2 regions of the Arthrobacter sp. JSM 101049 genome follow, and region 2 is predicted to be linked to the other one. Evidence: predicted binding sites of a transcription regulator. Region 2 holds the regulator's gene; the other holds the start of a gene.
The links. The regulator HspR, encoded in region 2, represses chaperone genes until heat shock. The targets are predictions, from matches to a motif close to AAGTTGAGTCNNNNNGACTCAACTT.

Region 1 (15,779 bases), on a different contig from region 2:
GCGAACCCGATGTTGTGCAGGACCAGGCCCTCGCGCACGTCGAAGCCGATGTCCAGGCTCCATTTCTCCCATTCCACGTGGTTGCCGTTCGTGACGGTGAAGCTCGGGCCCTCGGGCTGGGTGATCTCGATGGGCTTCTGCGTGGTGCGCAGCGGTCCGGTCAGTTCCGGGTCGGTGTAGTTGCCGTGCTCGGCGGGGACGGGAACGACGGCGATATCCAGGACCTGGTCGACCGTCTTGTTCGCGACGTCCACGTAGGCGACGAGGCCGTCGACCGGGTGGGCCCAGGCCGAGTCCTGCGGGTGGTCCTGGACGAAAGCGAGCCCCCGCAGGATGCGCCGGCCCTTCTCCTCGGGGTATTCGAAGACGCCCGCGGAAAGCGGGGCGACGCGGACCTTCTCCACATCGAGCCCGCGCTTGTCCAGGGCCGCCAGCCAATCAGGGTCGGTGGACAGGATCTGTTCCACGACCTCGAACTCCTCCTCCAGCACCGGCAGTTCCCCGGTTTCGGCGGTGTCCAGCTCCGTTGCGGTCAGGACGGTGTTGGCGGTGGCGCTGACCGCCAGGTCGCGGGCGGGGCCGCCGGCGGTATCCAGGGTGAAGACGCGGAAGATCCTCTCGCCGTCGGCGTCGTCCTCCGGCCGCCGTGGCGGGTCGACGAGGCCAAGATAGGCGATGCGGGAGGAGTCGGGGAAGTAGCCGGCCTCGCGCAGGGTGGAGACCACGGTGGTGATCTCGTCGGGGGTCGGGAGGCTGTAGGCGCCGAGAGGGGTGTCGGTCATGACGCCGGTGGCGGCCGGGGTGGATGCTGCGGGGTCGTGGCAGGAGTGGCTCATGGGGTGCCTTTCGCTGGGGAAGTCCCGCGGCCGAACGTGGTGCGGATCACTTCTTTTTTCTATGACTGTAGAGAATACGGGTCGCATAGGCTGGTGGCAAGACCTTCGGCTGGCGGGGGTGAGTGGAAGGTGGACCCGGGTGCCAAAGATCGTCGACCACGACCGACGGCGGATCGAGCTGGTCGAGGCGACGTGGCGGATCATCGCGCGGCTCGGTCTGGAACGGGCCACCATGCGCGAGGTCGCCGAGGAGGCGGGGTTCGCCAACGGCGCGCTGAAGCCGTACTTCCCGACCAAGGATGCGCTGGTCCGGGCCACCTTCGAGTACGTCTTCGCCCGGACCAACGAACGCGTCCGCACGGCCGCCGCGGGGCTTGGCGGGCTGGCCGCGCTGCGGGCCTTCTGCTGCGAAGTCCTGCCGCTGGATGCCACCCGCATCGACGAGGCCCGCATCGTGTTGCCGTTCTGGCATGTGGCCATCCACGATCCGGTGAAGGCCGGGTTGAACGACCGGTCCATGGCCGTCTGGCGCGACTGGATGACCGGCTGGCTCCAGGACGCACGGCAGGCCGGCGAGGTGCGGGCGGATGTCGCCATCGCCCCAATCGTCGAGGCCCTGCTCACCTATCTGCTCGGAGCGCAGGTGACCGCGACGCTGGATCCCGCGAACGCCGCGCCCGCCCAGCTGCGGCGCCAGCTCGACGTCCAGTTGACGCTGCTGTCTGCGTGATCCGTTTTTCCACACTCGGAGAAAAATAGTGACTTTTAGGCCCGACGAGCGTATCTTGACAGCAATGTGACAGCCATCACCGAGCAACAGGAGCATCATGACGGTCGCGCCAGCACACCCGGCGACCCAGCGCGCGGAGGATTTCGCGCGCTGGCGGGAGATCGTGTCGGAGTCCTTCGTCCCGCTGGAGGCCGATCCGGTCGGCCCCGGTCCGTTTGCAGGCCAGGTTTCCGGCCATGAGCTGCACGACCTCGCGGTCGTCGAGGTCGACGCCATGGCACACCGCGTCCGGCGCACCCCGGCCCTGATCCGCGGGGACGAGCCCGGATACTACAAGGTCAGCTTGCAGCTGGCCGGACGCGGCATCCTCGTCCAGGACGGACGCGAGGCCGTCCTCTCGCCCGGGGACCTGGCCATCTACGACACGCAACGGCCCTATACGCTGAGCTTCCACGAGGACTTCTCCACGCTCGTGCTCATGTTCCCCAAGCGCCTGCTTGGCCTCGACGACCTGGACCTCTCGGTGCTCACGGCCCAGCGGCTCGGCGCCGATGACCCCGTGGCCAGCGCCGTGGTGCCCTGCATCGCCCGCATCGGCGATGTCCTGCCCACCGCCGGTGCGGGCATCGGCTACCGGCTGGCCCGCAACGCCGTCGACCTGCTCGCGACCGTGCTGGCCGCGGAGGTGTCCAGCGGACCACGGAGCGTCGGCTTCGAACAGGCCCTGCAGCTGGGCCGGATCAAGGACCACATCGACCGGCACCTCGCCGACCCGGCACTCGGGCCGGCCGGCATCGCTGCCGCCCACTTCATGTCCGCCCGGACCCTGCACAAGCTGTTCGAGCCCACGGGCACGACCGTGGCCGCCTGGATCCGGCATCGGCGGCTGGAGCACGCACACCGCGAACTTCTCGACCCGTTGCTGGCGCACCTGCCAGTCGGGATCATCGGGGCGCGCAGCGGGCTGCCCGATGCCGCGCATTTCAGTCGGGTCTTCCGCGCCGAGTTCGGCTATGCGCCGAGCTCCCTGCGCTCAGCCGCCTGATCGTCGAGGCCGCTCCGGTGGTCGGCGCCAGCTGCGGCGGAGCCTACTTCTTCCACTTCCGCTCTGGGGCCGTCCAGGAGGCCATGCGCTCGAGCAGGTCGTCCGGGTCGCTGCTGGTGATCAGCGCGTCCCGGTAGGTGGAAGCGAGGAACCGGCGCTCGACCATCTGGTCGATCATGGCCAGCAGCGGGTCCCAGAACCCGTCGACGTTGAACAGGGCGACCGGCTTGGCGTGGATGCCCAGATGCTGCCACGTCCACGCCTCGAAGAACTCCTCCAGCGTTCCGGCGCCGCCGGGCAGGGCGACGAACGCGTCCCCGAGCGCGGCCATGCGTTCCTTGCGCTCGTGCATCGTGTTGACGATCTCCAGCCGGGTCAGCCCCCGGTGGGCCGTCTCGCCGTCGACCAGTGCCTGGGTGATGACGCCGGAGACCTGGCCGCCTGCCTCCAGGGCGGCGTCGGCGACCTGGCCCATCAGGCCCACATGGCCGCCGCCGTAGACGACCCCCAGGCCGCGTCGTGCCAGACCCGCCCCTAGACGTGCGGCAGCCTGCCGGTAAACCTCCCCGTCGCCGGTCTTGGAACCGGTGAAGACCACGATGTTGCCCGGCATCCGCGGGGCCCGAGCCGCGAGGGCCGGCAGCACGTGGTCGGCCAGCAGCGGAGCCAGGTCGCCTGGCCGCTGGCGGGCCGCCGGGTCCTGCCACCGGACGGCGTCGATCTCCGCACCGGGAACCGGCTCGATGCGCGCCGGGTGTTCGAAGACCGTCGCCACCAGATCGTGGCCCGGTTCGTTGGCAGCGCGGCAGCGGAAGACGCCGAGTTCCCGCAGGCCCGCAGGATCGAGCTCGGCCCCGATCTCCTCGGTGCATTCGCGCAGGGCGGCCGCGGCCGTCGATTCGCCCGGTTCGGGCTTGCCGCCGGGGAACATGAACCGGTCCGTCCCGGTCTTGCGCACGGTCAGCACCTCCCCTGCGGGGTTGCGCAGGACGACGGCGCTGACGTGGATGGTGGGGCTGGCTTCAGAGTTCACGGATCCACGGTACCGGGCGGAGGTGCTGCGCCCGCGAACAAGGGGCCGACACGCAAAGCCAAACTCATCGGCTGTGGCGCAGGGCACAGTGGGAAGCAGTGCCGGATCCGTCATGACCAGGCACCCGTCAACAGGAGGAACCATGGCAACCCACAGCGTCCCCCCAGAGGTCCGGCCCGCAGCCGCGGCGCAGGGGTCCCTCGGCCAGCGTCGGCTGGGCATTCCCGCGCTGGTCTTCATGATCATCGCCGCATCCGCCCCGCTGACCGTCGTCGCCGGCGGCGTCACCAGCAACTACGCCGTCAGCGGCCTGCTGGGCATTCCGCTGTCCTTCGTGGTCCTGGGCGCCGTGCTGGTCCTCTTCGCGGTCGGCTACCTGGCCATGAGCCGCCACGTCCACAACGCCGGCGCCTTCTACGCCTACATCTCCCGCGGGCTGGGCAAGCCGGCCGGCGTCGGCTCCGCCTGGGTGGCGCTGATGGCCTACAACGCCATGCAGATCGGGATCAACGGGCTCTTCGGGTTCGCCCTCTCGTCGTTCCTGGCGAACCTGGCCGGGCTCGAGATCCCCTGGTGGGTCTGCTCGCTGGGCGGCTGGCTCCTGGTGGGCATCCTGGGCATCAACAAGGTCGACCTCTCCGCCAAGGTGCTGGGCATCCTGGTGGCCCTGGAGTTCCTCGTGGTCATCGTCTACGACATCTTCGCCTTCGGTGCCGCCCCCGAGGGCGTCAGCAGCGCCTCGCTGGAACCCTCGGCCCTGTTCGCCACCGGCGTCGGGGCCGCTCTGGCGTTCAGCATCGCCGCATTCATGGGCTTCGAATCCGGGGCCATCTACAACGAGGAGACCAAGGACCCGCGCACCACCGCGCGCCGGGCGACCTATATCGCCGTCGTCGTGATCGCCGTCTTCTACGCCTTCTCCGCCTGGGCCATGGCCGTGGCCGAAGGCGACAGCCTGGTCATCGCCCGCTCCGGCGAATTCGGGCCCGACCTGATGTTCGTATTCCTGGCAGAGCACGCCGCCACCTGGTTCGTGGACGTGGCAAACCTGCTGTTCATCACCAGCCTGCTCGCCGCGCTCGTCGCCTTCCACAACGTCGTTTCCCGCTACGTCTTCGCGCTCGGACGCGAAAACGTCCTGCCGGCGGCCCTGTCCCGGGTCTCGCGGCGCTCGCAGGCACCCGTGGCCGGATCGCTGGTGCAATCGGTGCTGGCGCTGGCCGTGATCATCGTCTTCGCGGTCGCCGGCACCGGGCACGAATACGGGGCCCTGTTCCCGGTCCTGACGCTGTTCACCTGGCTGACCAACATGGGCGCCTTCGGGCTGGTGCTGCTCATGGCGCTGACCTCCTTCGCGGTCATCGGCTTCTTCCGCCGTACACCCTCGGGCAACGGACCCTGGACGACGACGGTTGCCCCGCTGCTCGCCGGGGTGGCGCTGACCGTGCTGTTCGGCATGATCGTGGCCAACTTCGACGTGCTCATCGGCCTGGCCGAACCCGGGGTGCTCAGCTGGCTCCTGCCGGCGATCATCGTGGTGCCCGGTGTTGCCGGGGTCGCCGCCGCCTACTGGCTGCGCTCGGCACGGCCCGGCGTCTACGCGGGGATCGGCCGCGGGGGAGCCGACCCGGACGAACTGGACTAGTCGACCTGCATGCCGGTGTCCAGGCGCGCGCATAATGGCCAAGACGCAATGGGCGGCGGAGGACCCGACCACGAGGCCTCCCGCCCCGCCGCGGAATCCCTTGGGTAGCGGCCAGCGCGCGGCATAAGCTGGCTGCAGGCCTGACAGGCCGGGGCGGCACCCTTGGTGCCACCCACCATCGAACCGAAGGAGCGTGCGATGACCACCCCAGCAAACGACCGGGACGACGCGGACCGCCCAGAGGAAACGGACGCCCCGCTCTCCGAGCACGTCGCCGCCGAGAACGACAACGACGACGTCACCGAGATCGATGCCGAGTCCATTCCCGTCCAGGGCGACGAGGATGTGGCCGATGACTTGGCCGAAAAGGCCTACGGGGACAAGGACGACGACGGGAACCCGGACATCCCGAACGCCCAGTTCCCGGCCTGAACGGATTCCGCCTGAACCGATTCCGCCTGAATGCGAACGCCCCCGGGACCTGGAGAACAGGTTCCGGGGGCGTTCGCCGTCCGGCGGCTACGCGGCCAGCGCCGCGTGCCCGGCGGAGCCGGTGACCAGCAGCCGGTCGCCCTCGGCAGCCACCGTGACGGATCCGCCGTCGTGCACTTCTCCGGTGACCAGAAGGTCGGCGATGGCGTCGTCGACCTCGCGCTGGATCACCCGGCGCAGCGGACGGGCGCCGTACTCGGGTTCGTAGCCGTGCTCGGCGATCCAGTCCACCGCGCTGTCCTCGGCCGTGAACGTGATCCCCTGGGCCGCCAGCCGGGTCTCGGTGGCGCGCAGCTGCAGCCCGACGATCCGGCGCAGCTCGGCCTTCTCCAGCTTGCGGAAGAGCACGATCTCGTCGATCCGGTTCAGGAACTCCGGCCGCATCGTCTCGCGCAGCCGGCCCATGACGCGGTCGCGCAGTGCCTTCTCCGATCCGAATCCGTTGGCGTCCCCGGACTGCGGGGTGAAGCCCATGGCCCCGGTCTTGCTGGCCAGGAACTCCGAGCCCAGGTTGCTGGTCATGATGACCACCGTGTTGCGGAAGTCGACCGTGCGGCCCTGCCCGTCGGTCAGCCGCCCGTCGTCCAGGACCTGCAGGAGCAGGTTGAACACGTCCGGGTGCGCCTTCTCGACCTCGTCGAGCAGCACCACCGAGTACGGGTTGCGGCGCACGCGCTCGGTCAGCTGCCCGGCCTCGCCGTAGCCGACGTACCCCGGAGGGGCACCGACCAGCCGCGAGACGGTGTGGCGCTCGCCGAACTCGCTCATGTCGAAGCGCAGCATGGCCTCCTCGTTGCCGAACAGTGATTCGGCCAGTGCCTTGGCCAGCTCCGTCTTGCCCACGCCCGTCGGGCCGAGGAACAGGAAGCTGCCCACGGGCCGGCCGGCGTCGCCCATGCCGGTGCGGTTGCGCCGGACCGACTTGGCGATCACCGAGACGGCGTCGTCCTGCCCGATCACCCGGGCGTGCAACTCGTCCTCCAGCTTGGCCAGCCGGGCGCGGTCGCCCTCGGTCAGCCGCGAGGCCGGGATGCCGGTGGCGCGGGAGATGATCTGGGCGATCTGCTCCTCGTCCACTGTGTTGCTGCCGCCGGCCTCCGGGGTCGGTGCCGCGGAAGTCGCGGCCTCAAGCCGGCCGGTGAGTTCGCGGATCTCGTCGCGCAGGCGTCCGGCGTCCTCGAAGCGTTCGGAGGTGACGGCGTCGTTCTTGCGTGACTCCAGCTCCGCCAGCTCGGTGCGGAGGGCCTCGGTGTCCACCTTCGGGCCGCGGCGCAGGCTCAGCCGGGCGCCGGCCTGGTCGATCAGGTCGATGGCCTTGTCCGGCAGGAACCGGTCGGTCAGGTAGCGGGCCGAGAGCTCGACGGCGGCACGCAGGGCCGCGTCGGTGTAGGCCACGCCGTGGTGCTCGGCGTAGCGGCCCTGCAGGCCGGCCAGGATCTTGACGGCGTCCTCCTGGGAGGGCTCGCCGACGGTCACCGGCTGGAAGCGGCGCTCGAGGGCCGGGTCCTTCTCGATGGTGCGGTATTCGCCGAGCGTGGTGGCGCCGATCAGCCGCAGCTCGCCACGGGCCAGCCGCGGCTTGAGGATGTTGCCGGCGTCCATGCCCCCGCCTTCGCCGGAACCCCCGGCGCCGACGACGGTGTGCAGCTCGTCGACGAAGACGATGAACTCGCCCTCGTGGGCGGCGATCTCGTCCATGGTCTTGGTCAGGCGCTCCTCGAAGTCACCGCGGTAGCGGGTTCCCGCGAGCATGCCCGGCAGGTCCAGGGAGATCACGCGCTTGCCGTGCAGCTGGGCCGGGACCTCGTCGGCCACGACTGCCTGGGCCAGGCCCTCGACGACGGCGGTCTTGCCGACGCCGGCCTCGCCGATCAGCACCGGGTTGTTCTTGGTGCGGCGGGCCAGGATCTCGATGGTCTGCTCGATCTCCTCCTGCCGGCCGATGACCGGGTCGAGCTTGCCCTCGGAGGCCAGGGCGGTCAGGTCGGTGCCGTAGGTCTCCAGCATCGGGGTTTCCGAACCGGAAGCCGGCTGGCCCGCGGTGGGCGACCCGTTTGCGCCGGGGGCGGTTGCCTGCTGGGCGGCGGCGCCGATGTGCTGCAGGGATTCGGGGGTGACGCCCGAGACGGCCAGCACCTGGCCGGCGGGGGAGTCCTGGTTGAGCACGAAGGCGACGAACAGGTGCTCCGGGTCGATGTAGGTGGAGCCGAAGGCGCGGGCGACCTGGCGGGCGTCCAGCAGGGCACGCTGGGCGGAGGCCGTCAGGGAGGGGGCACCGCCGTCGTACCGGCTGGACGACTGCGGCAGGCGCTGCTCGGCATCGCGGATGATCGCCGCGACGTCGATGCCCGCGGCCTTGAGCTGGGCAGCAGGGCCCTCCTGGTCGAGCATGACGCGCAGCAGGTGCAGGGCGTCGAGTTCGGCATGGCCGTGCTCGGCGGCAAAGCCGGCGGTCTGCGCGAGCAGCTCGTGCGTGCGGCGGCTGAGCAGCCGGGTGATGTCGATCGGGCGGCCCGCCTGCGCGGCCCGCTGGCCCTGCAGGTAGCGGGCCAGGAAGTCATCAAATGAGCCGTTGCCCGACCCGTATGGTCCGAAGAACGTTGGCAAGTGATCCTCCAAATGGAACTTGAGTGCCTTGCGCTCAAGTATGTAGTTGAGCGAATGTCACTCAAGTTAACGTCGGGGACGCTGGTTTATTCCAGCACGGCGGCCGTGACACGAACCACGGTCCCCGGCAGGCCTGTCGGTAGGCTGTTGGCAACGACGAATCGCCGGCGACGGCCAGACGTCGGCAAGGACGAACGGAAGGACGACAGTGGCCGAAGCAGACGATCCAGCGGCACGCGGATGGCTGGCCCGACGGGTCCTGCCCGGCGGCGACGAGCCGGATCCGCGGTTCACGCTCGCCAACGAGCGGACGTTCCTCGCCTGGATCCGCACCTCGCTGGCCTTCCTGGCCGGGGGCATCGCCCTGGAGGCCTTCGCGTTCGACGCGTTCCCGCCGGACCTGCGCAAGGCCATCTCCATCATGGTCATCTGCATCGGCCTGCTCATCAGCGCCGGTGCCGTCTTCCGGTGGCTGCGCGTCGAGACGAGCATGCGCCACCACCGGCCGCTGCCGTTCCCGGCGATCGTGCCCGTGCTGGGGTTGGGCGGCGCGCTGGCCGCCGCGGTGATCGTCATCGTCATCGCGGTGGCGGGCTGAATCGGACATGTCCGCACCGCTGACCCGCGCCCACGACGACCCCGGCCTGCAGCCCGAGCGCACCGTGATGTCCTGGGGCCGGACGACGCTCTCGCTCTTCGTGGTCAGCGCCGTCTTCCTGCGGTGGATGCCGCACTACGGGTTGCCCATCCTGCTGCTGGTGGTCCTCGCCGCCGGCGGGGCGCTGGCGATCTACACCACCCAGCGGCGCCGCTACCACACGCGGGCGCAGGGGATCGCCGCCGGCCGGTTCGCCGCCGATGCCGCAGCCGTGTTCTTCACCGCAGGGGCGGTCTTCGTGCTGGGCCTCCTGGCCCTGCTGGTCGTCCTCGCTACCTGATGGTCAGCCAGATCGTCTTGAGCTGCGTGTACTGTTCCAGGGCCTCGAGCCCGTTGTCGCGTCCGCCGAAGCCCGAGGTCCGGTAGCCGCCGAACGGCGTGGTGATGTTGCCCTCGCTGTAGCCGTTGATCGCCACCGTCCCGGCCCGCACGCCACGGGCCAGCCGCACGGCCCGGTCGATGTCGCGCGACCAGATGGTCGCCGCCAGCCCGTACTCGGTGTCGTTGGCCATCCGCAGCGCCTCGGCCTCGTCGTCGAACCCGATGACGGCGACCACCGGGCCGAACACCTCCTCGCGGGCGATCGGCAGGTCCGGGGCAACGTCGTCGATCACGGTCGGTGCGATGTACCAGCCGCCGGTCTCGGCGAACAGGGCCTCGCCGCCGGTGACGATCCGGGCGCCTGCGGACCGTGCGCCGTCGACGTAGCCGAGCACCCGCTCCAGCGCCGAGGCCTCGATCAGCGGCCCGGTGACGGTTTCCGGCGAGGACGGGTCGCCGACGGTGCGGACCGTCGCCTGCCGGGCGAGTTCGTCGACGAAGTCGGAGCGGATCGACTCGTGGACCAGGATCCGCGAACCGGCGGAGCAGTTCTGCCCGGAGGCCCAGAACGCCGCCTCCGCCAGGTCCTCCGCGACCTCGGGGAGCCGGTCGGCATTGTCGGCCAGCACGATCTGCGGGGACTTGCCCCCGCACTCCAGGGCGATGTTCTTCAGGTTGCTGTCCGCCGAGTAGCGCAGGAATTCGCGACCGATCTCGGTGGACCCGGTGAACGTGATCATGTCGACGTCCGGGTGCAGCCCCAGCGCCCGTCCGGCAATGTGCCCCAGGCCCGGGATGACGTTGAAGACGCCGTCGGGCACCCCGGCCTCGGTGGCCAGTTCGGCAATCCGCAATGTGGACAGGGAGGCGAGCTCCGGCGGCTTGACCACCAGGGAGTTGCCGGCGGCCAGCGCGGGCGCCATCTTCCACGCGAGCATGGCCGCCGGGAAGTTCCACGGCAGCACGGCGCCGACCACGCCGATCGGTTCGCGCACGATCAGCCCGAGCTCCCCGGAGCCGGTGGGCGAGACCTTGCCGAAGACCTTGTCCACGGCCTCGGCGTACCAGCGGATGGTGCCGATCGTGTCCGGTATATCGAATTCGTGGCAGTTGGCGATCGGCCGTCCGGCGTCGACCGATTCGAGCAGGGCGAGCTCGTCGGTGGCCGCCTCGATGAGGTCGGCCAGGCGCAGCAGCACGGCCTTGCGCTCTGCCGGATTGGTCTGGCTCCACGTCCCCGCCTCGAAGGCGGCGCGGGCACTGGCCACCGCGGTGTCGACGTCCTCGGCACCGCAGGCCGCGACGTCGGTGATCTTCCGCCCGGTGGCCGGGGCGAGGGACTCGAAGGTCGCCCCGTCGGCAGCGGGGCGGAACCTTCCGTCGATGTAGGCGCCGGTGCGCAGGGATTCTGTGGGGATCTCGGCCATGGTGCGACTCCGTCCGGGCTCGGTTGCTGCGTTGTCCCCGATGCTAGTGGCGACGGCCCCGGGAAGCCATGGCCGGCGGGATCGGGGCGCTGTCGCAGTCAGCTGTCGCCGTCAGCGGAGCCGGCAGGACGGTCCGGGGAGCCCGCGGCGGCTATCGTCCCGGCGCATCGTGCGGACTGTCAGACGGATCGGCGCCGAAGGTGTCGTTGACGAGCTGGGTGTCCATGTACTCTCGGACCTCCGTGATGAGGTCGCCGGTAAACGTGAGGACCCAGCAGTAGTTGTTGTTGTACGGGTGGCCGTCAGGTGTCCGGCTGCGCCCGACATGTTCCACCACCACCTGGTCTCCGTCGGCCAAGATCCGGTGGATGTGGCCCCTGGACGCATCGGCCAGGGTTGCATCGACTCCGCCGAACAATTCGTTCAGCACGCTGCCCTTGCCCTCGAAGGTCCTGGACCACCTGTCCACGCCCATCCACCGCCAGGTGACGTCCACGGCCATCGCGTCGAGTAACGGCCTCCGGTCCCCGGCGCGCGCCAGGGCGTCCATGATCTTCCGGGTCCGTTCCTTGTTGTCCATGTGACCGATCATGGGCCGTCCGGGCGGCGACCACAAGCAGTCCCCGGGATCCATCCCGCGAGGCCCTGCGGATCCCGGAAGCAGTGCGGGCCTATCGATCTACTCCAGGACGACGGCGGTGCCCGGAACCAGGGTGCCGCCGCTACGCACGTGCGCGTAGACGCCCATGTTGGTGTGGCCGAAGGCCTCGTGGAGCGTCGTCAGGACCGGCAGGTCGCGCCGCGCCGAATCGAGGCCGACCTCGGTGGCCGCGCACCGGGCGATCTCCTTGAACACGTCCAGCCGGACACCTCCGGCCGCCAACTCGCTGCCGAGCCAGTCGCGTTCGGCGAAGGGCTCGAGTCCGTCGAGGTAGATGTTGGCGCGGAAGCGCAGCGGATCGACCTCCATCCCGGCGGCACGGGCCAACTCGCGCACCGAGGCCAGGTTGATGATCGAGACGGCCTGCATGTCCGCGGGGTCGTCGCTGCGCAGCAGGTCCGGGAAGCGGCGTCCGGGCTCCTCGGCGAAGACCGGCTGCCTGTCCGCGGGCAGCCCCAGCAAGGTGGCGATGCACGCGGTGAACGAGGCCCGGCCCGCAGCGGTGGACAGGTCCGCGCGCAGGAGGGGGCCGCCGTCGTGCCCGGCACCGCCGTCGTGCCCTGCGCCGGGAAGGGCGGTGGAGATGCCCGCGATGGAGCGCAGCTCCACGGTATCGATGTCCGGGAAGTACTCGCTGCGCACCCCGGCCAATGCCGGTTCGCGCATCAGGACATGGAACTCGCGCTTGCCCAGGTCCTGCCGGGCGCCGGGGACGTAGCGGCCGTCCGCGCGGGCGAGAGCGTATTTGCGGTCGTGCGCGATGCCGTGCCCGGAGGCCAGGGTGGCCGCGTCCAGCCGCTGCGGGCTCAGCCCCTTGATGGGGTAGTAGTAGAGCGACTCGATGGTGGGCCCGGGGCCGGCGGTCTGCAGCACGGGCCCATTCTATGCGGGTGCGCCAGCTGCGTTGCCCGTGCCCCAGGCGGGGTGGGGCGGTTGCGTAGGCTGGAAGCGTGACCTCACTGATCCTGGCCGCCCTGCTCGCCGTTCTCTACCTCTGGCTGCGCCGCAAGGACCGGAGGATGCTGCGCAACGGCGTGGTGCTGGTCGCCGCGATCTGGTTCGGCGTCGGGGGAGCGTTGCAGATCCTCATCCAGTGGTTCCCTCCGCTGGAGTACCTCTGGTTGGCCGTCCTGGCATTGGCGCCGCTGGCGGTGCTGGTGCTGGCGGGGTTCCTCATCGCCAACGGGATCACCATGCTGCGCAGCGAGGGCCGCCGGCCGGGCAACCTGCTGACCCTGCTGCTGGGGGCCGCGATCCTCGCCCTGCCGGTGATCGCGCTGTACCTGGTCGTCTCGCTGAACCCGCTGGCCATCGGATTGGCGTTCCTGCTGTTCTTCCTGTGCAGCTACCTCGGGGTCGTCTTCGTCATCTTCCTGGCCTACGCCATCGCCTACGGGCGGATGGAGCACGACGTCGCCCCGGCGGCGATCACCATCCTGGGCTCGCGGCTCATCGGCGGGACGGTGCCGCCGCTGCTGGCCAGCCGGCTGGACAAGGCGGTGGAGCTGTACCGGGACGCGCCCGAGCCCAAGCCGCTGCTGATCCCCTCGGGCGGGCAGGGTGCCGACGAGAGCCGCCCCGAGGGCGAGGGCATGGCCGAATACCTCCGCCGGGCCGGGATCCCGGCCGGCGACGTCGTGCCGGAGAACCGGGCCCGCACGACACGGGAGAACCTGCGCTTTTCCCGGGCCGTGCAGGAGGAGGCGGGCCGGCCCGGCGCGCAGCTGGTGGTCACGAACAACTACCATGTGCTGCGCGCCGCGCTGCTGGCCCGCAAGTACGACGTCGATGCCCAGGTGGTGGGCTCTCCCACCGCCCGCTACTACGTCCCCAGCGCGTTCCTGCGTGAGTTCGTCGCCATCATCAGCGAGCACCGGGTGCTCAACGCCGTGCTGTGCCTGCCGTTCCTGGGCCTGTCCGCGCTGATGGTGGTCGCGGTCCTGGCCAACGTGTAATCAACGTGCGGCCCTGCGGGTCCCTACCGCGGGGCCGCCGCGGGCGACCACGGCTTCAGCCAGGCGGTCTCCGGCAGCCCGTCGGCCGCGGCCATGAGCTCGAACCAGGTGGCCCCGTCGAGGGATTCGCGCAGGATGTCTGCATGCCCGGCATGGCGGGCCTCCTCCTCGATCAGGTGCCCGAGCACCCAGCGGACCGACCAGGCCTCGATGTCCCGCGGGAACCACGGGGCGCTGCGCGGCACCGGCACCGCGGTGTCCAGGTCGGCCGCGGCGACGACGTCCCGGGTGGTGGCCTGCTGGTCGTCGAGGGCGGCGAGCAGCCCGGTCAGGGTCTCCTCCCCGGTCATGGTCCACTGTCCGGCATAGAGCGCCACGGCCTCCTCGAACGGGACGGCATCGGATGCCGGGCGGCCGGGTGCGGCGGCGATGCGCTCCACCCAGCTCGCCTCGCAGGCCGTGACGTGCTTGATCAGCGCGCCGATGGACATCGAGGAAACGGTGGGGGTCGACCGGGCCTGGTCGTCGGTGAGCCCGAAGGCGACGGTGCGCAGGTTCTGGCCCTGCTGGTCCAGGTAGGCCAGCAGAGAGGTCTTCTCGTCGGCAACGGGGCCGGGCATGGCGGGCATGGTGTGTCCTTTCGACAGGGGGTGGGTGGGGGCGTGCGCGTCGGTCAGTCGTCGTCGTGCGGGTGGCGGGGCAGATTGCGGTGCAGGTACAGGTCGCGCAGCAGCGCCATCTCGGCGCCGTGGTGGATCACCTCCCGGTGGATGTGCAGGACCAGGGTGGCCATCGGCAGGTGGGCGAACGGGCCTTCCGCCGGGCCGCAGGGCCGGGCGAGCGCGGCAGCGTCGAGGGAGCGGACCCCGGCGATCCAGCGGTCGTGGGCGTCGTCGAGCTGGGCGAGGGCACCGGCCGCGGTGCCCGCGTAACCGTGGGACTCGTAGGAATCTGCCGGTCCGCCGAAGTGGCTGGCGTTGCGGGCACCCAACACCCCGACCACCACGTGAGCCAGGCGCCACGCGATCGTGGTGACCGGCGGCGGCGTCGGCTCCGGGAAGGCGAAGTCGATGACGTGGTCGCCGCCGCCGGCGGTGACGGCGCCGGGCAGATCGGGCCCGGCCTGGCCGCGGGGCCTGACGGTCCAGCAGCCGGGAACCGGTTCCCAGAGGTACTCGTCGTCGGTGAGGCCCTCGAGCCGGGGCCGCAACTGGTTCTCCCAGTGCCAGGAGAGCTGTTCGGCCAGTTGGTGCGTCCAGCCGGGGGCGGGGACTGCTTCCGTGGGGTCTGTGGTGGTGTCCATGCGTCCAGTCTCCAACCTCTATAGGACAGGAACTGTCCGCTACCTGTGCGATGCTGGCCGCATGGACGAGACGATCGGACGGGTTCTGGGCCTGTTGAACCTGCTGCAGTCGCGTCCGGTGTGGACCGGCAGCGAACTGGCCGCCGAACTCGGGGTGACCACGCGCTCGATCCGCCGCGACGTCGAGCGCCTGCGCCGGCTCGGCTACCCGATCCGGGCGACCCAAGGGGTGGGCGGCGGGTACCAGCTCGGAGCCGGCCGTGCCCTGCCGCCGCTGCTGCTGGACGACGGCGAGGCGGTCGCCGTGGCGGTGAGCCTGCGTCTGGCCGCCGGCGGGTCAGTGGCCGGAGTCGGCGAGGCGGCGCTGCGGGCCCTGTCGAAGCTGGACCAGATGCTGCCGGCCCGGTTGCGGGCCTCGGTGGACGCCGTGGCCGGCTCCACGGTCTCGCTCGACGGCACCCGGGGCGGCGACGACATCGTCCCCTCCTCCCGGCTGCTGGCCCTGGCCCACGCCATCCGCACCCCCGAACAGGTCACCTTCGCCTACACCCCGGCGGGACCGGACGCTCCCACGGCCGAACGACGTGTCGAGCCCTACCGCCTGGTCTCCGCCGGGCGGCGGTGGTACCTGATGGCCTACGACCTGGTCCGCGAGGACTGGCGCACGTTCCGGCTGGACCGGATCGACGCCGTGCACGCCACCGGTTTCCGGTTCGCCCGCCGCGCGGCCCCCGATGCCGCCGGGTTCGTGCAGGCCGCCATCTCGCAGAACCCCTACGCCCACGTCGCGCGCATCCGGATCGCGGCACCGGCCGGGACCGTCCGCTCGCAGATCCCCGCCAGCGTGGCCGCCGTGGAGGCCGACGGGGACGACGCCTGCATCCTGACCGCCGGGGGCAACTCGCTGGAGTTCGTCGCCCTCCATGTGGCGCTGCTCGGCCACGTGGCCACCGTGCTGGACCCGCCGGAACTGGCCCCGGCGCTGAAGGACCTCGGCGCGCGGCTGGCCCGCATGGGCGGGACGGGGCCGGACCGGAACTAGACTTGGCACCGACCGAAGCACCGA
Region 2 (15,779 bases):
GGCGAAGGGGGCAGGACTGGAGGCCCTCAGGCACTGGTAGGCAGTCCACGGGTCGAACCCCGCGCCAGCCCCTGCGGTGGCGGGGACGTCTGCGCGCAGCACGGTGGTCAGGCAGACCTCGTAGCTGTTGCCCTCGGTGATCTCCTGCTGCGCGGAGCGGATCTTGGCCAGGTAGCCCGTGCGGGAATCCGCAGGGGCGAAGGAGGGCGGGCTGCCCCCGGCTGCCGCGTCGGACGCCCCGGCTGCCGCGTCGGACGCCTCGGCTCCCGGGACCGCAACGCTGCCGGTGGCGGAGCCGATCAGGCGGGCTGTGGCCTCGAGCCAGGAGTGCGCGTCGGGGGCCGCCAGGGCCAGCAGCCACGCCTCGGACCGGAGATGGTCGAGCACGACGGCGCGCCCGGGGTGCAGCAGCGCGGCATCCGGGGTGGGGCTGGAGGCGTTCGGCACGCCGCCGGATTCGCGACCCAGCTCGTACCCGAGCCACCCGAGCCAGCCCAGGGCGAATCCGGCCTCGTACCCGGAGGGTGCCTCCAGGCGAGCCGGGCCCCAGTTGCGGTCCAGCCAGGTGAAGAACGGGCCGCCCAGGCGGGTCACGGCGCAGCCGGTGGTGATCTCGGTGGTCCCGTCCCGGTGCTCGATGCGCCAGGCGGCGGACCCGCCGTCGTCCGCGAGGATGCTGAAGCGGTTGCGCGTGGTGCCGGGCAAGGCCGCGTTCGAGGAATCCAGCAGGACCGCGTGGTCCCCGGGGCAGAGCCGTTCGAACAGGTCCGGCGCGCTCGCCAGGCGGGGCACTGCCAGGCGCCGGGAGAGCAGTGCCGGTGTGGCGGCGGCCTGGATCTCGGGGCGCAGCGCCTGTTGCAGCCCGGGCAGCTGGGCCAGGGCGCGCAGGGCATCGGCGGGGGCACTGCCGTCGGCGGGGTTGAACACCAGGACGTCGGCGGCCGACGGGACGGGGTCCGCCTCGAGCCAGGCGGTTTCCTGCGCCGCCCAGCGGTCCCAGTGCGGGGCAAAGGTGTCGCCGTCGCGCGCGAGGGCGCGCCGTCGTCGTGCCGTGTCCTCCACCTCGACCCAGACCACGGCATCCAGGTACCTGCGGGCCTCGCGGCACCCGGCACCGACGCCCTCGACGAGCACGATGTCGGCCGCGGCGGTGGTGCGGCGCTCGCCATCGGTGTCGTGGACCCAGTCCCAGGACGTCCAGCGTGCGTCCTCGCCCCAGTGCAGGGACTCCAGCACCTCGGCCACGTAGCGTTCCCGGCCCGCGGCGAGGCCGTCCCACCCGGTGTAGACGTCCTCGAGGTGGAACAACGAGACGCGGCGGTGGGCACGCAAGCTGGTGGCCAGTTCCAGCGCCAAGGTGCTCTTGCCCGCACCGGAGCGGCCGTCGACCGCGATGATGACGGGGGATCTAGGCGCCACGCGTGTCCGCGGTCTGGTTCCTGATGTGCTGGACCAGGCCGGGCAGTGCGGCCGAGATCAGCTGGTAGGTCGTCTCGAAGTCGGCGTCGTCGCCGTACCAGGGGTCGTAGATGCCCTGCCGTGCCGGGGCCTCCTGTGCCGAGTCCGGGTCGAAGGAGCGCAGCATGCGGATCTTGGTGCGGGCGGAGTCCGAGGTGGCCAGCCGCCGCAGGTGGGTGTAGTGGTCGGCGTCCAGGGCCAGCACCAGGTCGACCTCGTCGAAGTCGCCGGCGTCGAACTGCCGGGCCACGTGCGAGGAGGTCTCGATGCCGCGCCGGGTCAGCAGGGCCGCAGCACGGGGATCGATCGGGTTGCCGGTTTCCCAGTCGCTGGTGGCGGCCGAGGTGATGTCCACGTCGGAGATCCCGGCGTCCTGGACGGCTTGACGGAGCAGGTAGGCGGCCATCGGCGACCTGCAGATGTTGCCGGTGCACACGGTGAGGATCCTGAACATGAAGCCAGTCTATGCACGTCCGCGCCCGGAGGGCAGGCTGCGGGGACCTGCGGGGCAGGGGGCCCGCCCGGCCTATTGGTGCATGAACAACAGCAGGGCTGCGACGAAGATGAACAGGGTGCCGAACACCAGGTTCAGGATGCGCTGGCCGCGGGCATTGCGGGTGAACCGGCGGAACCCCTTGGCCGTGGCGGCGAAGAAGAACCACATGACCAGGATGTCCACGGCCACGATCGTGCCGATGAGCACCAGGTACTGCGGCACCAGCGGTTCCAGCGGGCGGATGAACTGCGGGGTGAAGGCCAGGAAGAAGACGATGGCCTTTGGGTTGAGCAGGTTCACCCAGAGGCCCCGGCGGAACATCGAGGAGGCCGGTTCGTGGGCCCGGACGTCGACCGCTGCCGTATCCGCATCCGGTTTGGCCCGCAGCAGCCCGATGCCGAGGTAGACCAGGTAGGCGGCGCCGAGGTAGCGCACCACGGCGAAGGCCACGGGGGAGTTGGCGACCAGGACGCCGACGCCTGCCGCGACGACCAGCACGTGGACCAGCAGGGCCGCCTGCTGGCCCAGGATCCCCCAGAACGAGCGGCGGAAGCCGGCGTTGAGGGCGTTGTTCATCGTGTTGATGGCCCCGGCGCCGGGCGTGAAGCTGATGAGGAGGCAGGCGCCCAACAGCGAGAGCCATAGCGAAAAGGTCACCCGAGGATTCTAGGGGTGCCAGCACGACGCCGGGACCACCGTGACGTGGTGGGCACGCCGTGCGCCGCGAATGCCGGGCCGCGCCGTTCAGTCCTCGCCGACGCGGGCGATGAGTTCGACGCTGGGCATGATGAAGACCCCGGCCGGGTCGGCGGCCCACTGCCGCCAGCCCGCCGCGATGCCCTGCAGCGCCTGCTGGTCCGCGATGCCGCGTTCGAGCGCCTGCTCGGCGTAGCTGGAGTGCAGGGCCCGCTCGGCCCAGCCCAGCCCGAAGTCGTTGCGGCTGGCTTCGGTCCCGTGGATCCACGTCGAGGCCGAGACCTGCAGGTCGGCGGGGTCGAAGCCGGCAGCCAGCGCCCAGGACAACAGCCGGCGCCCGGCGTTGGGTTCGGCGCCGTTGGAGCGGGAGAGCCGGTCGTAGACCTCCCGCCAGCGGGCCAGTGCCGGGCTCTCCGGGTACCACGACATGGCGGCATAATCGGCCTCGCGCAGGGCGACCAGCCCTCCCGGGGCCGTGACGCGCCGCAGTTCGCGCACCGCGGCCACCGGATCCACCAGGTGGTGCAGCACCTGGTGGGCATGGGCAATGTCGAAGCTGCCGTCGTCGTACTGGAGGTCGTAGATGTTGCCGACCTCGAAGCCGACGTTGACCACGTCCTCGGCGGCGGCGCGGGCGCGGGCGGTGGCGAGCACGTCCTCGGAGCGGTCCACGCCAACGGCACGTCCGCTGCCATCGGGGGCGGCGATCAGACGCGCCAGGTCCAGGGTGATCGAGCCGGGGCCGCATCCGACGTCGAGCAGGCGCTGGCCCGCGGCCAGGTGGGGCAGCAGGTGGGGCGCGGAGTCGGCAGCGGTGCGGACCGCATGCGCGCGGACGACACTCTCGTGGTGGCCGTGGGAGTACACCTCGTTGTCCATTTCCCGATCCTAGGCGCGCGGCGGTTTCCGCGGCAGCTACATGTCGAGATTTTGCGTCGCGCCGTCCACGGCGCGGGCCGCGTCGGCCATGAAACGGGAGATCACGGCGATGTCTGCCTCCGGATAGGCGGCGATGGCCTCGGATAGCGCGCGGGCCAGCGGGGCGAACATGCGCCGGCCCTCCGAGACCGCGTGGTCGGTGACGGCGATGCGCACCACGCGGCGGTCGGTCTCCGAGCGGCGCCGGACCACGTGGCCACTGCGTTCAAGCCGGTTGACCAGGGCCGTGGTGGCCGGCGGGCTCAGATGCAGCTCGCGGCCCAGGGCCGAGGCCGTGGGGGGTTGCCCGGACTGTTCGTGGCGCATGACCACCGAGAGGGCGTTGAGGTCGCTGCGGTGCATCGAGTTGCCCCCGCTGGTGGCGTCCACGAAGCGGTCCGACGCCTGGGTGAATTCCTGCAGCAGCCGGACCAACTGGAAATGCGCCCCGTTGTCCACGGTTGAAGTGTAGCGCCGACAAGATATAATTCCAGCGTGAAACTATTTGGCCATGGAACTAAATCCGAAGCCGAGCCCCGGCACCGTGGCGTGCGCCTGCTGGTCTGCGCGGTGCTGCTCCTGGTGTGGCTCGGCGTCGCCGGGATCGGCGGGCCCACCTTCGGCAAGCTGGACCAGGTGCAGAGCAACGACCAGGCCACGTTCCTGCCGGCCAGCGCCGAGGCCACCCGGGCCCTGGACTGGCAGCAGCGCTTCGACGGCAGCGGTGCCATTCCCGCCGTCGTCGTCCTGGAGGCACCGGACGCCTCGGCCCTGGAGGGCGTCGACCTGAAGTCCCTGGCCGCCGACGTGGCCGACCTGGACGTGGTCCGCGGCGATGTCGCCGGCCCGTTCCCCTCCGAGGACGGCCTGGCCGTCGAGATGATCGTCCCACTCGATGCGGACGTGGACACCGACCAGGCCGTCGACGCGCTGCGCAGCCTGCTGGACGCCGGCGTTCCGGCCGGGGTCACCCCCTACGTCGCCGGCCCGGCCGGCCTGACCGCCGACCTGATCGGGGCCTTCGCCGGCATCGACGGGATCCTGCTGCTGGCCGCTCTCGGCGCCGTGCTGGTGATCCTGCTGCTGGTCTACCGTTCCCTGCTGTTGCCCCTTGCGGTGCTGCTGACGGCCATGTCGGCCCTCTGCGCGGCGATCCTTGCCGTGTTCTGGATGGCCAAGGCCGGGTGGATCGCCCTGGACGGCCAAAGCCAGGGGATCCTGTCCATCCTGGTGATTGGCGCCGCGACGGACTATTCGCTGCTGCTGGTGGCCCGCCATAAGGAGGCCGTCGCCGATGGCGCCGGCCGGCTGGCCGCAGTGGGTGCCGCCCTGCGCGGAGCAGCCGCCCCGATCATCGCTTCGGCGGCCACGGTGACCGCCGGGCTGCTGTGCCTGGTGTTCTCGGACCTGAACTCCAACAAGGCCCTGGGCCCCATCGGCGCCTCCGGCATCGTGTTTTCCGTCCTGGCCGCCCTCACGCTCCTGCCCGCCCTGCTGGGCCTGCTCGGGCGGGCCTCCTACTGGCCGCTGGTCCCCCGGCACCACGACCATGTCCCGGACTCCCCGGTTGAAGGAGCCGGGATCTGGGGACGGACGGCGCGCCTGGTGCGCCGTCACCCGCGGCGCATCTGGATCACCACCGCAGTGGTCCTGCTGGCCGGATGCGCCGGGGTGTCCCAGCTGCAGGCCACCGGTGTGCCGCAAAGCGAACTGGTCCTCGGGCAGACCGAATCCGCCGCCGGGCAGGACGCCCTGGCCCGGCACTTCGACGCCGGGGCGGGGAGCCCGGCAACGCTGATCACTGCCGCGGAGGCGGGCGAGGACATGCTCCAACGGGTCCAGGACGTCGACGGGGTGGCCAGCGCCTACCTGCAGGCCCCCGGCGGGGCGCCCGCAGGGGTCGGTGCCCCTGGGGCCGAGACCCGGCCCCAAGTCGTGGACGGGCGGGTCCTGCTCTCCGTGACGCTCTCCGATCCGGCCGACTCGACCGCCGCGCAGCAGACGGTCGTGGACCTGCGTCAGGCGGCCCATGCCGTGGACCCCGAAGCGCTGGTCGGGGGGCCGAGCGCCGTCGCACTGGACACGAACCTCACGGCCGAGGCCGATCTGGTGAAGATCATCCCGCTGGTCCTGGGGGCGATCCTGGTCATCCTGGTCCTGCTGCTGCGCTCGATCCTCGCCCCGGTCCTGCTGGTGCTCACGACCGTGGTCTCCTACGGCACCGCCATGGGGGTCTCCGCCCTGGTGTTCAACGGGGTCTTCGGTTTCCCCGGGGCCGACCCGTCGGTGCCGCTGTTCGGCTTCGTGTTCCTCGTGGCGCTGGGGGTGGACTACAACATCTTCCTGATGACCCGCGTGCGCGAGGAATCCATGGTCCATGGCACGCGCGAGGGCGTCGTGCGCGGCCTGGCCGTCACGGGTGGGGTCATCAGCTCCGCGGGGATCGTGCTGGCGGCGACCTTTGCGGCCCTGGGCGTCATCCCGATCATGTTCCTGGTCCAGCTCGCCTTCATCGTCTCCTTCGGCGTCCTGCTGGACACGCTGGTGGTCAGGTCGCTGCTGGTTCCGGCGCTGGCGTACGACCTGGGCGAACGGATCTGGTGGCCCTGGAGGCTCCGGACCGTGCCGGCCGACGGCGCGGGGCTCCAGAGCAGCCCGCAGGGCCGGGATGCGGCCCAGCCGTGACCTCCGGCACACAATGGGGACGGCGGCGCGGCCACTGCTAGACTGAATGGCAGTGGCTCCACGCCTTCCGGCCCCCGGCCGGACGCATGCGGGCCCTGCGTCGACAGATGTGAACCTTTTCCCGCCGCCCCGGGCATCCACTGGATGCGGTACCGGCAGCAGCGGCGGAAGGCCCCTCGCCCCCGGGCGATCGGTGGAGCACCCCATCCAGGGTGTCCAGGCCATCCTCTTCTTCGGCGACCTGCGCGCCGAACCCGGTTGCGCACAGCAACGACCGAAAGCAGCCCGTGAGCGTTTCCTTTACTTCCCTCGGCGTGCCCGCACGCCTGGCTGACGTCCTGTCCGCCCAGGGAATCGACACCGCCTTCCCCATCCAGGAAGCCACCCTCCCCTCCACGCTGGCCGGCAAGGACGTGCTCGGCCGCGGCCAGACCGGCTCCGGCAAGACCCTGGCCTTCTCCCTTCCGCTGGTGGCCCGACTGGCCGCCGAGCCCAAGCCCCGCAAGGCGCGCTTCCCGCGCGCCTTGATCATGGCGCCCACCCGTGAGCTGGCCACGCAGATCAGCCGCGTGGTCATCCCGCTGGCCCAGGGCGCGGACCTGCGCACCGCCGTCGTCTTCGGCGGCGTTTCCCAGGTCCGCCAGGAGAAGGAACTGAACTCCGGCGTCGACATCCTCATCGCCTGCCCCGGCCGACTCGAGGACCTGCTGCGCCAGAAGGTCGCCGACCTCTCCCGCGTGGAGGTCTCCGTGCTCGACGAGGCGGACCACATGGCCGACCTCGGGTTCCTGCCCGTGGTCAAGCGCATCCTGGACCAGACCCCGCGCGGCATCCAGCACATGCTTTTCTCCGCCACCCTGGACAACGGCGTCGACAAGCTCGTCCAGCGCTACCTGGACCACCCGGTCGTGCACTCGGTGGACGCCCCGCAGGCGGCAGTGGACACCATGGACCACCACGTGTTCATGGTCGACGCCGATTCCAAGAAGGAACTGGTGCTCGAATTGGCCTCCGGCACGGGACGTCGCATCATGTTCATGCGCACCAAGCACCACGCCAAGAAGATGGCCGTCTGGCTGTCCAAGTCGGGTGTCCCGGCCGTGGACCTGCACGGCAACCTGAGCCAGAACGCCCGGGACCGCAACCTGGCCGCGTTCCAGGGTGGAGACGCCCAGGTCCTGGTGGCCACGGACGTTGCCGCCCGCGGCGTCCACGTCGACGGCGTCGAGCTGGTCGTGCACATCGACCCGCCCTCCGAGCACAAGGCCTACCTGCACCGCTCCGGTCGCACCGCCCGCGCCGGTTCCTCCGGCACGGTCGTCACCATCGCCACCCCCGACCAGCAGGGCGACGTGAAGTCCCTGATGCGCGCCGCCGGCATCAAGGTCCCGTTCGAGAAGGTCACTCCGCAGGCCGCCGCCGTGGTCGCCGTGCGCGGCGCAAAGGCCGAGCATGTCGCCTACGTGGCGCCCCAGGCCCATGCGACGCAGCGGACCAAGACCCTGGCAGATTCGGACGCCGCGGGCGGACGGGGCCGCCGGCGTGGTGGCCGCGGCAATGCCCGCGCCGCCCGCCCTGCCGCCGAGTCCCCGGCGACCGGCACCGAGTCCCGCGGCGGCCGCGGAGGGCGAAAGCGCCCCGAGCCCGCCGCGCGCACGGCAGCTGCCGGCCGTCCCGCTGCTGCCGAGCGCGGTGAGCGCGGTGGCGCCCAGCGTTCCGTGCGTGCCGGCGGACGGGCCGGGGGCCAGCGCACGGCCGCAGGCCAGCGCACCGCCGGCGGCCGCAGCCGCGCCGGGCAGCGCCAGGCCGGCGCACGTCCCGAGGGTCGCGGCGAGACCGGCCGCTCGTACACCTCGGCCCGCCCGGCCTCGACGGGCAACCGCGGCGGCAACACGATCGGCGATGCCATCGGCGCGAAGACGCAGGAGGCGCTCGGTGCCGGAGGACGCCCCGGCCGGGGCCGCGGCAGCCGGCGGGCCGGCGCCCCGCAGTCCAACCACAAGGGCTAGCGGAGCCAGGTCCCGGCGAACGCCCGGACCGCCACGGCCAGAGGCGCCGTTCCCCCTCCCGGAGAGGGGGGAACGGCGCCTTTTCCGTGCCCGGATCCTGCCCGGGCCCTGGGACAAAAACCAAACTTGAGCGCACTGCACTCAAGTTCGAGTTGACATCAAAACGAGCCTGAGTAGACTTGAGTGCAGAACGCTCAACCTCCCGGGTTGGGCGGAGAACCCCAGCATTTCCCACCGGAAAGAAGGATGCATCATGTCCCGTGCCGTAGGTATCGACCTCGGAACCACCAACTCGGTCGTCTCCGTTCTGGAAGGCGGCGAGCCCACCGTCATCGCCAACGCCGAAGGCGCGCGCACCACGCCGTCCGTGGTGGCCTTCTCCAAGTCCGGCGAGGTCCTGGTCGGCGAAATCGCCAAGCGCCAGGCCGTCAACAACATCGACCGGACGATCGCCTCCGTCAAGCGCCACATGGGCACCGACTGGAGCACCACGATCGACGACAAGAAGTACACCGCGCAGGAGATCTCCGCGCGGACCCTGATGAAGCTCAAGCACGACGCCGAGTCGTACCTGGGCGAAAAGGTCACCGACGCGGTCATCACCGTCCCGGCCTACTTCAACGACGCCGAGCGCCAGGCCACCAAGGAGGCCGGCGAGATCTCGGGCCTGAACGTGCTGCGCATCGTCAACGAGCCGACCGCCGCCGCACTGGCCTACGGCCTGGACAAGGGCAAGGAAGACGAGCTCATCCTCGTGTTCGACCTCGGTGGCGGCACCTTCGACGTCTCGCTGCTCGAAGTCGGCAAGGACGAGGACGACTTCTCCACCATCCAGGTCCGCTCCACCGCCGGCGACAACCGCCTCGGCGGCGACGACTGGGACCAGCGCATCGTCGACTGGCTGCTGGCCCAGGCCAAGTCCAAGGGCGCCGACCTGTCCAAGGACAAGATCGCCCTGCAGCGCCTGAAGGAAGCAGCCGAGCAGGCCAAGAAGGAACTCTCCAGCGCGACCAGCACCAACATCTCGCTGCAGTACCTCTCGGTCACCGCCGACGGCCCCGTCCACCTGGACGAGCACCTCTCCCGCGCCAAGTTCCAGGACCTGACCAAGGACCTGCTCGAGCGCACCCGCAAGCCGTTCAACGATGTCATCAAGGAAGCCGGCGTCAAGGTTTCCGACATCGCCCACGTCATCCTCGTCGGCGGCTCCACCCGCATGCCGGCCGTGGCCGACCTGGTCAAGGAACTGGCCGGCAAGGAAGCCAACAAGGGCGTGAACCCGGACGAGGTCGTCGCCGTCGGCGCCGCCCTGCAGGCCGGCGTCCTGAAGGGCGAGCGCAAGGACGTCCTGCTGATCGACGTGACCCCGCTGTCGCTGGGCATCGAGACCAAGGGCGGGGTGATGACCAAGCTCATCGAGCGCAACACGGCCATCCCGACCAAGCGGTCCGAGACCTTCACCACGGCGGACGACAACCAGCCGTCCGTGTCGATCCAGGTCTTCCAGGGCGAACGCGAGTTCACCCGCGACAACAAGCCGCTGGGCACCTTCGAGCTGACCGGCATCGCCCCGGCCCCGCGCGGCGTGCCGCAGGTCGAGGTCACCTTCGACATCGACGCCAACGGCATCGTCCACGTCTCCGCCAAGGACAAGGGCACCGGAACCGAGCAGTCGATGACCATCACCGGCGGCACCTCGCTGGCCAAGGAGGACATCGAGCGCATGGTCCAGGAGGCCGAGGAGCACGCTGCCGAGGACAAGGCACGCCGTGAGGCCGCCGAGACCCGCAACGCCGCCGAGCAGACCGCGTACTCCGTGGACAAGCTCATCAAGGACAACGAGGACAAGCTGCCCGAGGAGGTCAAGACCGAGGTCCAGGCCGACGTCGACGCCCTCAAGACGGCCCTCGAAGGCCAGGACAACGACGACGAGGTGAAGGCCGCCTACGAGAAGCTGCAGGCGTCCCAGACCAAGCTCGGCGAGGCCATCTACGCCCAGGCCCAGGCCGACGGCGCAGCCGGGGAAGCCGGTGGCGAATCCGCCGGCACCGACGCCCCGGAAGAGGACATCGTCGACGCCGAGGTCGTCGACGAAGACGACGAGAAGAAGTAAGGCGGTTCGATTCCGATGCCACACCACGGCAACGAAGAAGAGCACGGCGAGGAGCCGGTGCGCTTCACGGACAAGCGCAAGGTCGATCCCGAGACGGGTGAGGTGCGCGCTGCCGCAGGGCAGGAGGACGTGACCGCAGCCCAGGAGGGCGCCGAGTCCGAGGACGCGCTGGCCCAGGCCGAGCAGATCCTCAACGAGGCCGGCCAGCAGGAGCCGCCCGCCGCGGCGACCGACGTCGAGGCGGAACTGCGCAACGACCTGCTGCGCCTGCAGGCCGAGTACGTCAACTACCGCAAGCGCGTCGAACGCGACCGCGAAGCGGTACGCGACCTGGCCGTGCAGTCGGTGCTGTCCAGCCTGCTGCCGGTGCTCGACGACCTGGACGCCGCGCGCCAGCACGGCGACCTCGCGGACGGGCCGTTCGCGGCCGTGGCGAAGAAGTTCGACGCCATCCTCGCCGGCCACGGCCTCACGCGCATCGAGGAGACCGGGGTCGCCTTCGACCCCACCATCCACGAGGCACTGATGCAGCAGCCCAGCAGCGAGGTCCCCGAGGACCACGTGGCGCAGGTCCTGCGCATCGGCTACCAGAAGGGCGAACGCGTCATCCGCGCAGCCCAGGTGGTCGTTTCCACCGGCGAATAGCGCCACCCCTCCCCGGCCGCCCCACCCCGTGGGGCGGCCGGGGACCCCTTAAGCCCGAGAACCAACCAGAAACAGGAGGCGCCCGATGGCCAGTCAGGATTGGGTCAACAAGGATTTCTACGCCATCCTCGGCGTCTCCAAGGATGCCAGCGACGCCGACATCAAGAAGTCCTACCGCAAGCTGGCGCGCAAGTACCACCCGGACACCAACCCGGGCGACGCCAGCGCCGAGCAGAAGTTCAAGGACATCACCGAGGCCAACTCCGTGCTGTCTGACCCGGAGGAGCGCGAGCAGTACGACGCCATCCGCGCCATGGGTTCCGGTGCCCGCTTCTCCGCAGGAGGCGCCGGGGGACCGGCCGGCGGCGGAGCCGGCTTCGACGACATCTTCGGCAACCTGTTCAACACCGGTGGCGCGCGCCGCGGCGGCGGCGGCTTCCCCGGGGGCAGCCAGGTCCCGCCCGAATTCGCCGACCTGTTCGGCGGTGGCGGCGGTGGATTCGGCGGCTTCCAGCAGACCCCGCAGAAGGGGGCCGACCGCACCGCCTCGACCACGATCTCCTTCGCCGGATCCATCCGCGGCACCACCATCGGCCTGCGCGAACCGGACGGTGAGGTCATCGACGTGCGGATCCCCGCGGGCATCCGCGACGGCCAAAGCGTGCGCGTGCGCGGCAAGGGCCAGCGCGGCCCGGCCGGCAACGGGGACCTGATGGTCAAGGTAGCGGTCAAGCCCCACGCCTTCTTCCACCGCGAGGGGAACAACATCCGCATCCACCTGCCCGTCGGCTTCGCCGAGGCCGCCCTGGGCGCGACCCTTGAGGTCCCGACCCTGACCGGGGAGACCGTGAAGATGAAGGTCCCGGCCGGGACCTCCTCCGGGCGCACCCTGCGCCTGAAGGGCCGAGGCGTGAAGACGTCCAAGGCAACCGGCGACCTGCTGGTGACCATCGACGTCGTCGTGCCCCAGAAGCTCGGCGCCGAGGCGCAGGAAGCCGTCAAGGCCTTCGCCGCGGCCACCACCGACGCCGACCCGCGCGCCGGGATCGCCGCGCAGGCGGTACTCTAGCGCCGACGGGCCCGGATGGGGCAGCGGCGGACGACGGACAGACCACGAGGAGGCACGCACATGTCGGAGGGCAAGGCACTGGCCATCAACGACCGGTTCATCCCGGTCTTCGTGATCTCCGTGGCCGCCGAGCTGGCGGACATGCACCCGCAGACGCTGCGCCAGTACGACCGGATGGGGCTCGTCTCCCCGTCCCGGCAGCGCGGCAAGCAGCGCCGCTATTCGAAGCACGACGTCGAATTGCTGCGCGAGGTGCAGCGCCTCTCCAAGGACGGGGTCTCCCTCGAGGGCATCCGCCGGGTCCTGGAGCTGGAAAACCAGGTGGCCGCCCTGCGCTCCCGCGTGGCCGAGCTCAACCAGGAGCTCGAGGAAGTCAACCGCCGAGCCTCGGACCTGCACCGCGTCTTCGCCGCCGGCGCCGGGGCAGGGGACGTGGTCACCCTCTCCCGGGGCGAGCGCCCCCGCGCCCGCAGCCAGGCCGTCGTCATCTGGCGTCCGCAGGACTAGGACGCTGGCCGTGCCGTCGACCCCGGCCAGCGTGGCCGACCTCATCGCCCGGGCCGAGCGGGGGTTCGAGGTCGCCACGCGCCGCCGCGATGCGCTCGACCAGCCGCGCAAGGCGGCCATCGACGGCGTCGCCCACGCGCTGGCACCGACCTCCATGGACCGGGCCATCCCGCCGCGGCGGCTGCTCTTCCTGGACCTCGACGGGCCCGAGCCGCTGGCTGCGGTCGTCCTGGGCGACCCCGACACCGCCAGCCACCTGACCTGGCAGGTCTCCGGGGCCGGCATCCGCCCCGGCACCGCCATGTGGGGAACCGCCCGCGAGGTCGGGGAACTGCTGCTCGAACAACGGCGTGCCGGGGCCCCGGCCCCGGCGGTCATCGCCTGGCGGGGCTACCCGGCGCCCGGATTGCTGCGGGCCATCTTCAACCGCACCGCGCGCACCGCCGTCGAACGCCTCACCCACGACATCCGCCGCATCGCGGACCTCCTGCCCGCCGGCGTCCACACCGCCCTCGAGGCCCACTCCTACGGAGCCACCCTGGCCGCCCACGCCCTGGCCCGGCTGGCCACCGAACCCGCCCGCCCCGGAAGGCGCCCGCCACGGATCCAGGCCTTCGCGACCACCGGATCGGCCGGCATCCCCACACACCTGCTCACCGCACCGGAAGGCCTCGGGGTCCCGGCCGGCCACTGCTTCGAGGCCGTCGCCCGGGCCGACCTGCTGGCCCGCTGCGGCCGCCTGCTCAGCGGGCGCACCACGGTGGCCGGCCTGCCCTTCGCCGTCGACGGCCATCCGGAATCGGGCCTGCACGCCGTCACCGGGCACAACACCTCCCGCTACCTCCCCGGGGCCACCCATGCCGACTACGGCTACCGCGACCCCGGCACGCTCTCGCTGCACAACCTCGCCCGGATCCTCATCGGCGCACCGCCGGCTTGGACGTAGCATGTGTCCATGAGCGAGGACAGCATGGCGCTGGCGGACTTCGGCCGGCGCGGCGAACGGTGGATCCTGACCTACACGATCGACCTGCCCGTGAACCGCTGGGACGCCTGGATCGCCATCACCAGCCGCGACGGGCTCGGCCAGTGGTTCCCCGCCACGATCGTGGGGGAGTGGACCACCGGACGCCCCCTGCGCTTCACTGTCGGCGCGGACCCCGACGGCGAACCCATGGCGGGCCGCGTCGTGGACGTCGAGGCCGGGGCGCTGCTCGCCTTCACCTGGGCCACCGACTCGCTGCGGATGGCCCTGACCCAGTACGACGCCGGGACCCGGCTGGTGTTCGCCGCCTCCCTGGACAGCCAGGGCCGCGGCGCCCGCGAGGGGGCGGGCTGGCATGTCTGTCTGGCCGCCTTGCGCGAATCGGTGGGCGGCTACGTCGAGGACGCCGACCTCGACTGGCAGGCCCTGTTCGACAGGTATTCCCGCCGGTTCGGGCCCGAGGCGGCCACCGTCCTGCCGCCCGCGTCCCGGCCGTGACCGGCCCCCATCAGCCGGCCTCGGGCTCGCGGCGGTAGGCCAGGTCGAAGACCAGCCGTCCGGCCGCCAGCGCCTTGCCCTCGAAACTGGTGCGGATCCGGCCCTCGTAGCGCGGGGCCCAGCCGCCGAGCTCGTCCGTGAAGCCGGGGTCGGGCTCGTGGCCCTCCAGGCCGCCGCGGCGGACCCGGGTCAACGGCGACTCAGCGCCGGCGCGTTCCCCGGCGTGCAAGGTGCTGAAATCGGGGCTGGCATCGAGGATGGCGCGCATCTGCTCCGCGTAGTCGGACCAGTCGGTGGCCAGCCGCCAGGTCCCGCCCGGGGCCAGGACCCGTGCTGCCTTGGGCAGGAAGGACTCCTTGATGAGCCGGCGCTTGTGGTGGCGGGTCTTGTGCCAGGGGTCGGAGAAGAAGATCCACAGCTCGTCGACGGATCCGGGTTCGAGCATGACGTCCAGGACCTCGGGCGCATTGGCCTGCACCGCCCGGACATTGGTCAGGCCCTTGGCATCGATCCGGGCCATGAGCTGTGCCAGGCCCGGCAGGTAGACCTCCACGGCCAGGAAATTGCGTTCGGGATGGGCCTCGGCGGCCGACGCAATGGCCTCGCCCAGGCCGGTGCCGATCTCCACGGTCAGGGGCGCCGTGCGGCCGAAGGCCTCGTCGGCGTCGAAGCGGAAGCCGGCGTGGACCGAGGTGTCGGCGTGGTGCCGCGGGACCTGGATGACGTAGTCGCCGGACAGCCGGTCCCAGGAGTCCTTGCGCTTGCCGTGCAGGCGGGAGCCGCGGCGGACGAAGGACACCGGATCGGTGCGGTAGTAGCTCAGGTCGTCGACGGCCCGGCCGCTGACCGGGGGCTTGGGCGCTGCGGAATCACTCATTGGACCAACGTTAGCGGCCGGGTGCGTCGCGGCGCTATTTGCCAGCGGCTCCGTGGGTGTAGGCCACCTGGGCCTCGGGGTCCATCGGGGCCAGGAGCTCGGAGACGGTGACGAAATGGTAGCCGCGGCCCCCCAGCCCGGCGAGGATCCGCGGCAGGGACTCCGCGGTGCCGGCAGAGCCGTGCAGGAGCACGATCGCCCCCGGGTGGGCCCGGCGCAGGACCGCATCCACGACGAGGTCCGGATCGTGGTGGACCCAGTCCAGCGGATCGACGTCCCACAGGGCCACCGGCGTGTGGGCCAGCCGGTTGACCTCCGGGCTGGTCGCGCCATAGGGCGGGCGCATCAGCGTGGAGGACGCACCGGTGGCCGCGGCGATGGCGTCGTCGGTCCGGCCCAGCTCGCGGCGTGCCTGTTCGGCGGGCATCGAGGTCAACGCGCGGTGCGACCAGCCGTGATTGCCGATCTCATGGCCCGCGGCAACGGCCTGCCGCAGCTCGGCGCCGTAGCGGCCGATCTGGGGGCCGACGACGAAGAACGTGGCCAGCGCGTCGTGCTCCTCGAGGATGGACAGGAGCCGCCCGGTCTCGGGGCCGGGACCGTCCTCGAAGGTCAGGGCGATGCATTTCACGTGCCCGCAGTCCGGGGACCGGCGTGCCGACGGCACAGTGCCGGCGACGGGGGGACCGGCTGCGTCCTGCCGGGCCGTCTCCTGCGCCGGCCCGGCGGACGAGGCCGCGCCGGCGGGGTCCATTCCCGCCGCGCGCACGGCGAGTCCGCGGTCGCTGAGCAAGGGCAGCAGGGCGGCCGAACCGACCCGCGC

Region 1: AB8M85_RS10965 (ATP-dependent Clp protease ATP-binding subunit) is a predicted target of HspR. The motif match lies at 8,432-8,456, and genes of this name have one in related genera.

Annotation. Positions count from the first base shown of each region.
Region 1 covers NZ_JBGFFC010000003.1:316,051-331,829, reverse strand. Annotated here, with positions in the region: gene AB8M85_RS10995 (primary-amine oxidase) at 1-782, opposite strand, end outside; gene AB8M85_RS10990 (TetR/AcrR family transcriptional regulator) at 976-1,566, shown strand; gene AB8M85_RS10985 (helix-turn-helix domain-containing protein) at 1,664-2,611, shown strand; gene AB8M85_RS10980 (TIGR00730 family Rossman fold protein) at 2,655-3,644, opposite strand; gene AB8M85_RS10975 (APC family permease) at 3,787-5,289, shown strand; gene AB8M85_RS10970 (hypothetical protein) at 5,488-5,721, shown strand; gene AB8M85_RS10965 (ATP-dependent Clp protease ATP-binding subunit) at 5,809-8,388, opposite strand; gene AB8M85_RS10960 (YidH family protein) at 8,597-8,986, shown strand; gene AB8M85_RS10955 (DUF202 domain-containing protein) at 8,994-9,326, shown strand; gene AB8M85_RS10950 (aldehyde dehydrogenase) at 9,319-10,794, opposite strand; gene AB8M85_RS10945 (nuclear transport factor 2 family protein) at 10,946-11,374, opposite strand; gene AB8M85_RS10940 (MOSC domain-containing protein) at 11,474-12,328, opposite strand; gene AB8M85_RS10935 (YdcF family protein) at 12,406-13,410, shown strand; gene AB8M85_RS10930 (DinB family protein) at 13,434-14,039, opposite strand; gene AB8M85_RS10925 (DinB family protein) at 14,084-14,713, opposite strand; gene AB8M85_RS10920 (helix-turn-helix transcriptional regulator) at 14,775-15,755, shown strand.
Region 2 covers NZ_JBGFFC010000001.1:552,808-568,586, reverse strand. Annotated here, with positions in the region: gene AB8M85_RS02680 (chorismate-binding protein) at 1-1,419, opposite strand, end outside; gene AB8M85_RS02675 (low molecular weight protein-tyrosine-phosphatase) at 1,409-1,912, opposite strand; gene AB8M85_RS02670 (LysE family transporter) at 1,985-2,611, opposite strand; gene AB8M85_RS02665 (methyltransferase domain-containing protein) at 2,699-3,529, opposite strand; gene AB8M85_RS02660 (MarR family winged helix-turn-helix transcriptional regulator) at 3,566-4,027, opposite strand; gene AB8M85_RS02655 (MMPL family transporter) at 4,064-6,253, shown strand; gene AB8M85_RS02650 (DEAD/DEAH box helicase) at 6,541-8,262, shown strand; gene dnaK (molecular chaperone DnaK) at 8,516-10,375, shown strand; gene grpE (nucleotide exchange factor GrpE) at 10,391-11,020, shown strand; gene AB8M85_RS02635 (DnaJ C-terminal domain-containing protein) at 11,106-12,089, shown strand; gene AB8M85_RS02630 (heat shock protein transcriptional repressor HspR) at 12,150-12,596, shown strand; gene AB8M85_RS02625 (alpha/beta hydrolase) at 12,607-13,542, shown strand; gene AB8M85_RS02620 (SRPBCC domain-containing protein) at 13,552-14,079, shown strand; gene trmB (tRNA (guanosine(46)-N7)-methyltransferase TrmB) at 14,090-14,956, opposite strand; gene AB8M85_RS02610 (polysaccharide deacetylase family protein) at 14,991-15,779, opposite strand, start outside.